2 regions of the Cupriavidus sp. GW821-FHT02F09 genome follow, and region 2 is predicted to be linked to the other one. Evidence: predicted binding sites of a transcription regulator. Region 2 holds the regulator's gene; the other holds the start of a gene.
The links. Region 2 encodes sigma-54, which starts transcription at its own class of promoters, with help from an activator protein. Its sites were predicted from a motif close to TGGCANGNAANCTGCTTT; they were not measured.
Positions count from the first base shown of each region.

Region 1: a site for sigma-54 is predicted at 2,462-2,479, ahead of AC07XB_RS19355 (circularly permuted type 2 ATP-grasp protein). Genes of this name have one in related genera too.

Region 1 covers NZ_JBWKVH010000016.1:77,990-82,404, reverse strand. The annotation lists gene AC07XB_RS19360 (alpha-E domain-containing protein) at 1-679, opposite strand, end outside; gene AC07XB_RS19355 (circularly permuted type 2 ATP-grasp protein) at 775-2,247, opposite strand; gene AC07XB_RS19350 (gluconokinase) at 2,511-3,020, opposite strand; gene edd (phosphogluconate dehydratase) at 3,209-4,415, opposite strand, start outside.
Region 2 covers NZ_JBWKVH010000008.1:103,531-107,945, reverse strand. The annotation lists gene lptA (lipopolysaccharide transport periplasmic protein LptA) at 1-412, shown strand, start outside; gene lptB (LPS export ABC transporter ATP-binding protein) at 459-1,244, shown strand; gene AC07XB_RS12085 (RNA polymerase factor sigma-54) at 1,381-2,856, shown strand; gene hpf (ribosome hibernation-promoting factor, HPF/YfiA family) at 2,906-3,256, shown strand; gene ptsN (PTS IIA-like nitrogen regulatory protein PtsN) at 3,640-4,095, shown strand; gene hprK (HPr(Ser) kinase/phosphatase) at 4,131-4,415, shown strand, end outside.

The DNA of each region.
Region 1 (4,415 bases), on a different contig from region 2:
GCTCGGGCGTGATCACGGTGCGATACACCTTGCGGTACACCTCGAATCCCGACACCGAGCGCAGGACAGCCGCCCAGTGATAGAAATCGTTGGCGTCGCGATTGGGATCGCTATCGTCGACCGTGCTGGCCTGGAACTTCACGTCCAGAATCCGCGCGGTATTGTCGGCGCGTTCCAGGAACGTGCCCAGCCGCATGAAGTGGAAGGCATCATCCTTGAGCATGGTGCCAAACTGCACGCCACGGGCAAGGTGGGAGCGGAACTTCACCCACTCGAAGAACTGCGAAGGATCCTCGCGCAGCACGCCGTCGGCGATCATGCGCTGCACGTCGAGCCAGGTGGTGTTGATGGTCTCCCAGACCTCGGTGGTCAGCGAGCCGCGCACGGCGCGGGCGTTCTCGCGGGCCGCGCGCAGGCAGCTCATGATGGACGAGACATTGGTCATGTCGCGCACCATGAAGTCGATCACGTCGTCGCGCGTAAGCAGGCCGTACTTCTCGTCGAACACCGTGGTCAGCTCGGAGATATCGAGCATGGCCCACCAGCCTTGCTCCGCCACTTCCGCGGATTGCGGCAGCAGCGAAGTCTGGTAGTTCACGTCCAGCATGCGCGCGGTGTTCTCCGCGCGTTCGGTATAGCGCGCCATCCAGAACAGATGGTCGGCGGTGCGGCTAAGCATGGTCAGTCCCCTCGTACAGCGCTGTTCGCCCGCGCGCCGCCGGCAACGCGGCTGCCAGCGCGGGAATCACAAACAATCCTTGCGTGCGCCGCGCGTCAGCGCTCCAGCACCCAGGTGTCCTTGGTGCCCCCGCCCTGCGAGGAGTTGACCACCAGCGAGCCTTCGCGCAGCGCAACGCGGGTCAACCCGCCCGGCACCATGCGCACATCCTTGCCGGACAGCACGAACGGACGCAGGTCGATATGGCGCGGCGCGATCCCCGACTCGACATACGTCGGGCAGGTGGAAAGCGCCAGCGTGGGCTGCGCGATGTACTGCTCGGGACGCGCGCGCACGACCTCGCGGAACGTATCGATCTCCGCGCGCGTGGCGGCAGGCCCCACCAGCATGCCGTAGCCGCCGGCCCCGTGGGTTTCCTTGACCACCAGTTCGCTCATGTGGTCCAGCACGTACTGCAGGTCGTCCGGGCGGCGGCACATGTACGTCGGCACGTTGTTGAGGATCGCTTCCTCGCCAAGGTAGAAGCGGATCATGTCGGGCACGTAGGGATAGATCGACTTGTCGTCGGCCACGCCCGTGCCAATGGCGTTGCAGATGGTGACGTTGCCCGCGCGGTAGACCGAGAGCAGCCCCGCCGCGCCCAGCGTGGAATCCGAGCGGAACACCAGCGGGTCGAGGAAGTCGTCGTCGACCCGGCGGTAGATCACGTCGATGCGCTGCGGCCCCTGGGTGGTGCGCATGTAGAGGTGCTCGTCCTGTACGAACAGGTCGCTGCCCTCGACCAGTTCCACGCCCATTTGCTGCGCCAGGAAGGCATGCTCGAAGTAGGCGGAGTTGTACATGCCGGGCGTGAGCACCACCACCGTGGGATCGGCGATGTTCTGCGGCGAGACGCCGCGCAGCATGTCGAGCAGCAGGTCGGGATAGTGCGCCACCGGCGCCACGCGATTGCGCGCGAACAGGTCCGGGAACAACCGCATCATCATCTTGCGGTTCTCCAGCATGTAGGACACGCCGGAGGGCACGCGCAGGTTGTCTTCCAGCACGTAGAACTCGCCCTCGCCAGCGCGCACTACATCGATGCCCGCCACATGGGCGTAGATATCACGGGGCACGTCGATGCCGAGCATCTCGGGGCGGTACTGCGCGTTGTTGTAGATCTGGTCTGGCGGGATCACACCGGCGCGGATGATGTCCTGCCCGTGATAGATATCGTGGATGAAGCGGTTCAGCGCCGACACCCGCTGGCGCAGGCCGCGCTCGAGCGTTGCCCACTCGCTGGCGGGGAAGATGCGGGGAATGACATCGAACGGGATGGTTCGTTCGGTGCCGCTGTTGGACTCGTCTTTTTCACCGTAAACGGCAAACGTGATGCCCACGCGCCGGAAGATGAGATCCGCTTCGGCGCGCTTGTTGTCCATGGTGCCTTCGGACTGGCGCGCCAACCAATCCGCGAACTGCTTGTAATGCCCCCGCACGGCACCTGCCGGCAGGGACTCGCCCGCGTGGATTGCTGCTGCCACGCCATCTTGCCAATCGAGCATCTCGTCGAAAAACCGCGCCGCCATGATGGCCGTTCCCCCATGATTTGGGTGCCGCCCAAACTGCCGGCTATCCCGTTTTGATTGGCTTGTTGTTCCCGGCACAGCACCTTGAGATCACCACCCGAGGCCCGGCGGCTTGGCCGCGGACCATCTCGTCATGCTTCGAAGTGCTGTCCCTATAGGATACCTATGACCACGAAAGCCGCAAGCGGCAGGCATTCGCGCCATCAAACATGGATAAGCAAGATGTCTGCCAGCCTTCGCTTCGGGCCAGCCTTGGCATCGGTTCAGCGGGCGATCGCCGCGCTTTTTTCTGCCTGCACTCCGGCCAGGATGCGCTGCACCAGCGCCTCCGGCGTCTGGCGGATATCGAGCACCAGGGCGTCGCGCGGCTCCTCCAGGGTCTCGAACTGGCTCTGCAGCAGGGCGGGATTGAAGAAGTGGTCGCTGCGCTCGGCCAGGCGGCCGCCAATGACCGTAGCATCGCCCTTCATGTAGACAAAGGTCACGCCGCCATCGGCGGGCGTCAGGCGGTCGCGGTAGGTTTGCCGCAGCGCGGAACAGGTAAAGACGTGGGTGCGCCCTTCGGCGCGGGCCGCATCGATCGCCGCGCGCATCGCGGCCAGCCAGGGCCAGCGGTCGTCGTCGGTCAGCGCGATGCCGTTGTGCATCTTCGCCTTGTTGGCGGCGCTGTGGAATTCATCGGCATCGTGGAAGCCGCATTGCAAGGTCTTGGCCAGCAACTGGCCGACCGTGGTCTTTCCGCTGCCGGAAACGCCCATCAGGATGTAGATCATGTCTGCTCCAATGATCATGTTCGGATGGTTTTCCCATCCTTGTCGGTAGTCCCCGCGCCGGCGGCCGGTCGGCTCCGCAAGCGTTCAGCCATGAAGCCATGATAGGACCCGCATGGGCCGGCTCGGGGTCGTCTCCGCCAGCCATCGGCTGCCGGGGACACAAATGACACAAATTTAAGGGGCGCTGCCTATTGTGCGACGGCCGCGCCCGTTTGGACAGCGCCGGGCGCGTCGGCCTCGGAGAGGTCCAGCGCGCTGCCGCCCTCCTCCGCGATCCGCGCGTTGCGGCGGAACAGCCCGAACAGGCCCCGGCCGACGCTGAAATTCGTAAAGGCGTCGTCCGGCAGCACGGCTGAAGCACGCGTGGCCAGGTCGCCGTCGCCATTCGCGGCGCCAAGCCATTCCAGCGTGCCTGCCACGGCGTCCACGCGGATCCGGTCGCCGTCACGCACGCGCGCCAGCGGGCCGCCGGCAAGTGCCTCAGGCCCCACATGAATGACCGCCGGCACCTTGCCAGAAGCGCCGGACATGCGGCCATCGGTCACCAGCGCAACCTTGTAGCCGGCGTCCTGCAGCGAGCCCAGCACCGGGGTGAGACGGTGCAGTTCTGGCATGCCGTTGGCGTTGGGTCCCTGGAAACGCACGACCGCGATCATGTCGCCCGTGAACTCGCCGGCTTCGAACGCGGCTTGCAATTGCTCTTGCGAGTCGAAGACGCGTGCCGGTGCTTCGATCACCCGATGCTCATCCGCCACCGCCGACACCTTGATCATGCCGCGGCCAAGATTGCCTTGCAGCAGGCGCAAGCCGCCCTCGGTGGAGAACGGCTCGGCCGCAGTGGCCAGCACCGTGGCATCACCGCTGACGGCGGCGCCGTCGCGCCACTGCAGCACGCCGTCGATCATCACGGGCTCTTGCGTGTAACGGGCCAGGCCACGCCCGGCCACGGTTTCCACGTCCTCGTGCAGCAACCCGGCGCTGAGCAGCTGGCGAATCACGTAGGCCACGCCGCCCGCGGCGTGGAAGTGATTCACGTCGGCCGAGCCGTTGGGGTAGACACGCGCCAGCAGCGGCGTGATGCGCGAGAGGCGGTCGAAATCATCCCAGTCGATGAGGATGCCCGCCGCGCGCGCCATCGCCACCAGGTGGATGGTGTGGTTGGTCGAGCCACCCGTGGCCAGCAGGCCGACCACGGCATTGATCACCGCGCGCTCGTCGACGATGCGCGCCAGAGGCAGGTAGTCGCCGCCCCGCGCCGTCAGGGCCAGCGCGCGTTGCGCGGCGGCGGCGGTGAGCGCGTCGCGCAGGCCGCTGTCGGGATGCACGAAGGCCGCGCCCGGCATATGCAGGCCCATGATTTCCATCAGGAACTGGTTGCTGTTGGCGGTGCCGTAG
Region 2 (4,415 bases):
CGCAGCCGAAGTCCGTACCGATCCCGAGGGCTACCAGTACGCGGTCGCGACCTCCAAGGGCGGCAAGCAAGCCTATATCCGCCAGAAGCGCGACAACGTCGACGAGTACATCGATGGCTGGGGCGACCGCATCGAATATGACGGCAAGCAGGAGTTGTCCAAGCTGATCGGGCGCGCCCGCATGGCCCGCCTGGCCGGCGCCAAGCTGGTCGACGAGATCCGCGGCGCGGTGATCACCTATGACAGCCGCAACGAGTTCTACACGGCCAGCGGCGGCGCCGAGAACGCGACCGCGGGCAGCCCGTCGGGCCGCGTGCGCGCCGTGTTGTCGCCGCGCCAGGAGCAGCCCGCCAGCGGTGCCGCAGCCAATCCGCTGCCGCTCAAGCCGGCAGCTGCCCCCGTCAACCCCTGACCTGACGCCGCCACGTCCCTGATCCACGGATTCTGACTTCACCTTCATGACCGCTACCCAAACCGCACCGTCCCAGCCCGCCACCCTGAAGGACAGCAGCACGCTGGTCGTGCGCCACCTGAAGAAGCGCTACGGCTCGCGCACCGTGGTCAAGGACGTGTCGCTCGACGTGAAGAGCGGCGAGGTGGTCGGCTTGCTGGGCCCCAACGGCGCGGGCAAGACCACGTCGTTCTACATGATCGTGGGGCTGGTGGCGCTGGACGAGGGCGATATCGTGCTCGACGACAAGCACATCAGCGGCCTGGCCATCCATGAGCGAGCGCGCATGGGCCTGTCCTACCTGCCGCAGGAAGCCTCCGTGTTCCGCAAGCTCAATGTGCAGGAGAACATCCGCGCAGTGCTGGAGCTGCAGCTCAACGATGGCAAACCCCTGGGCAAGGCCGAGATCGAGCGCCGGCTGGACACCCTGCTGGATGACCTGCAGATTGCCCACCTGCGCGACAACCCGGCGCTGTCGCTGTCCGGCGGCGAGCGCCGCCGCGTGGAAATCGCCCGCGCGCTGGCCTCCGCGCCGCGCTTCATCCTGCTCGACGAGCCCTTCGCCGGCGTCGACCCGATCGCGGTTGGCGAAATCCAGCGCATCGTCAGCTTCCTCAAGGCACGCAATATCGGCGTGCTGATCACCGACCACAACGTGCGCGAGACGCTAGGCATCTGCGACCACGCCTACATCATCAGCGAAGGCGCGGTGCTGGCGTCCGGGCAGCCTGAGGACATCATCGCCAACGAGTCGGTGCGCAAGGTCTACCTGGGCGAGAACTTCCGCATGTAAGGGCGCGCGGCGCCTGCCGCGCATCGCCCCCCCGGGCGGCTTCGGTGTCGCCTTTTATCCTTCAAACGATCATAGCGACACCAGCGATAGCAATTTCCGTTCCATCAGTACGGAAGTTGGGCATAAAATAGGTCGCATGAAACCGTCGCTACAGCTCCGCCTCTCGCAGCATCTCGCGCTTACGCCGCAACTCCAGCAGTCGATCCGGCTGCTGCAACTGTCCACGCTTGAACTGCAGCAGGAAGTGGAACAGGCGCTGACCGAGAACCCCTTGCTCGAGCGTGAGAACGACTGGCTGGACAGCCCGTTGCGCGTGTCCTCGGACGGCTCGGTGAACCTGCAGAGCGCGCCCGCGCCAGCGCCCGCCGATGGCCAGGGCACCAGCGAAAACCGTCCCGATGGCGCCCCCGAAGCCGACGACAGCTACTCCGACAGCAATGAGGATTACGGCAGCGACTGGAGCCTGGACGACTTCGCCCGCCGCCCGCAAGGCGAAGACGACGAAAAAACCCCGATGCAGCTGCGCGACGCCGAGCCCACGCTGCGTGAACACCTCATGGAACAGCTGGCGCCGCTCAAGATTTCCCTGCGCGACAAAGGGCTGGCTATCTTCCTGGTCGAGTCCCTGGACGATGACGGCTACCTGAGCACCACGCTCGAGGAAATCTGCAGCGAGCTGCCGGAGGAGCTCGAGTTCGAGGTCGACGAGATCCAGGCTGTGCTCACGCTGCTGCAGAGCTTCGATCCGCCGGGCGTCGGGGCACGCAACGCCGCCGAGTGCCTGGCGCTGCAATTGCGCAGGCTCAAGCATCCGCAGCGCGAACTGGCGCTGAGCATCGTCACCAACCACCTCGAGCTGCTGGCGGTGCGCGATTACACGCGCCTTAAAAAGGCGCTGCAAGTGGACGAACCGGAACTCAAGGCCGCACATGAACTGATCCGCTCGCTCGCGCCCTATCCTGGCCATGCCTACAGCCGGCCAGAAGCGGACTTCGTGGTGCCTGATGTTTTTGTTCGAAAGTTGAGCGGCGGATGGATCGCCCACCTCAACCCGGATGTGATGCCGCGGCTACGCATCAACGACATGTACGCGCAGATTTTGCGCGGTGCAAAAGGCGATGCAGGCGCGGCCGGACTGCAGCAAAAGCTGCAGGAAGCACGCTGGTTGATCAAGAATATCCAGCAAAGGTTCGACACGATATTGCGCGTCGCACAAGCCATTGTCGAACGTCAAAAGAACTTCTTCACCCACGGTGAAATTGCGATGCGCCCCTTGGTTTTGCGGGAGATTGCCGATACACTGGGTTTACACGAGTCCACCATCTCTCGGGTGACTACCAATAAATACATGGCAACGCCGATGGGGACTTTCGAGCTGAAGTATTTTTTTGGCTCTCACGTATCCACAGAAACCGGCGGCGCGGCCTCATCAACGGCAATCCGTGCGTTGATCAAGCAATTGATAGGAGCCGAAGACGCTAGGAACCCCTTGTCCGATAGCCGGATTGCCGAATTGCTCGGCGAGCAAGGCTTTGTGGTAGCACGGCGTACCGTTGCCAAATACCGCGAAGCGCTCAAGATTCCCGCGGTCAATCTCCGTAAGACTTTGTAGCCGAGCTGCATCGCCTGCCTGATGCAGCTCTTTCAGAAGGAGAAACGCTATGAACTTCAAGATCAGTGGACACCACTTGGACATCACGCCCCCTCTGCGTGAGTACGTGGAAACGAAACTGGAGCGTATCGTCAGGCATTTCGATCAAGTCATTGGCGTAAGTGTGCTGCTCTCTGTCGACAATACAAAAGAAAAGGACCGGCGGCAGTACGCGGAAATCAATCTACATCTCAAGGGCAAGGACATCTTTGTCGAAGCGCATCATGAAGACCTGTATGCCGCTATCGACGCACTGGTCGACAAGCTCGACCGGCAGGTGATTCGCCACAAGGATCGCGTGCAGAGCCACGACCGTGAAGCGGTCAAGTATCAGATGGCCGCATCGCAGATGCAGCAATGACCGTGCCTGGCGGCCCACATACCGGGCCGTCGGTGTCAGTCCCTTGAAAAATGGAATCAAGCCGCGCCCAGAGCGCGGCTTTTTCGTTGCAGCCTACCCGATCGGGCCACACAGGGGATTCCGCAACGCATATGTACCAGTGTATGCTGTGCAATACATGGTTGACCGGCCTAGCCATTCCGGTGCATGCAGCACCGCTTGAGCGCATCGGCTATTGCAATGCACAAAGCGGAAGCGGGCCTGCTCTATAATGGCCAGACGCCCGACACCGGCATGGGGGGACACCCGGTGGAAACCTCGGGCCTTGGTTTTTTACCTCTTTCCGCCCGGTGGGACGCCTCCTGGCCCCGGGCCTGCTTACTAGAAAACCCTGCGCATTCCACATGAATCGTTTGGCTAAATTGCTGCCACCCGGCAACATCAACCTCGACGTCAGCGTCACCAGCAAGAAGCGCGTGTTCGAACAGGCCGGGCTCCTCTTCGAGAACAACCATGGCGTAGCGCGCGCGACCGTGACCGACAACCTGTTCGCCCGCGAGTCGCTCGGGTCCACCGGCCTGGGCGCGGGGGTTGCGATCCCCCACGGCCGCATCAAGGGACTGAAGCAGCCACTGGCCGCCTTCATGCGCCTGGCTGAGCCGATCCCCTTCGAGTCGCCCGACGGCAAGCCGGTCGCGCTGCTGATCTTCCTGCTGGTGCCCGAACAGGCCACCCAGCAGCATCTGGAAATTCTCTCCGAGATCGCCCAGTTGCTGTCCGACCGCGAGATGCGCGAAGGACTGGCTACCCTGCCCACCCCCGACGACGTGCACCAGTTGCTGACGCAATGGCACCCTTGATCCGGCACTGAAAGCCCGTCCCTGAAAGCACCCGAATGGAACTCACTGGCGTCACCTCGCAGTCGATCTTCGACGACAACGCAGCCGATATCAAACTCTCCTGGGTAGCAGGACTGGAGGGCGCGGACCGGGCCTTCGATGTCGAGTTCGCGCGTGAAGCCACGTCCGCGGCCGATCTCGTCGGCCACTTGAACCTGATCCACCCGAACCGGATCCAGGTGCTGGGCAAGCCCGAAATCACGTATTACCAGCGCCTCGATGACGAGATGCGCAAGCGCCAGATGGGCGAGCTGATCCTGCTTGAGCCGCCGTTCCTGGTG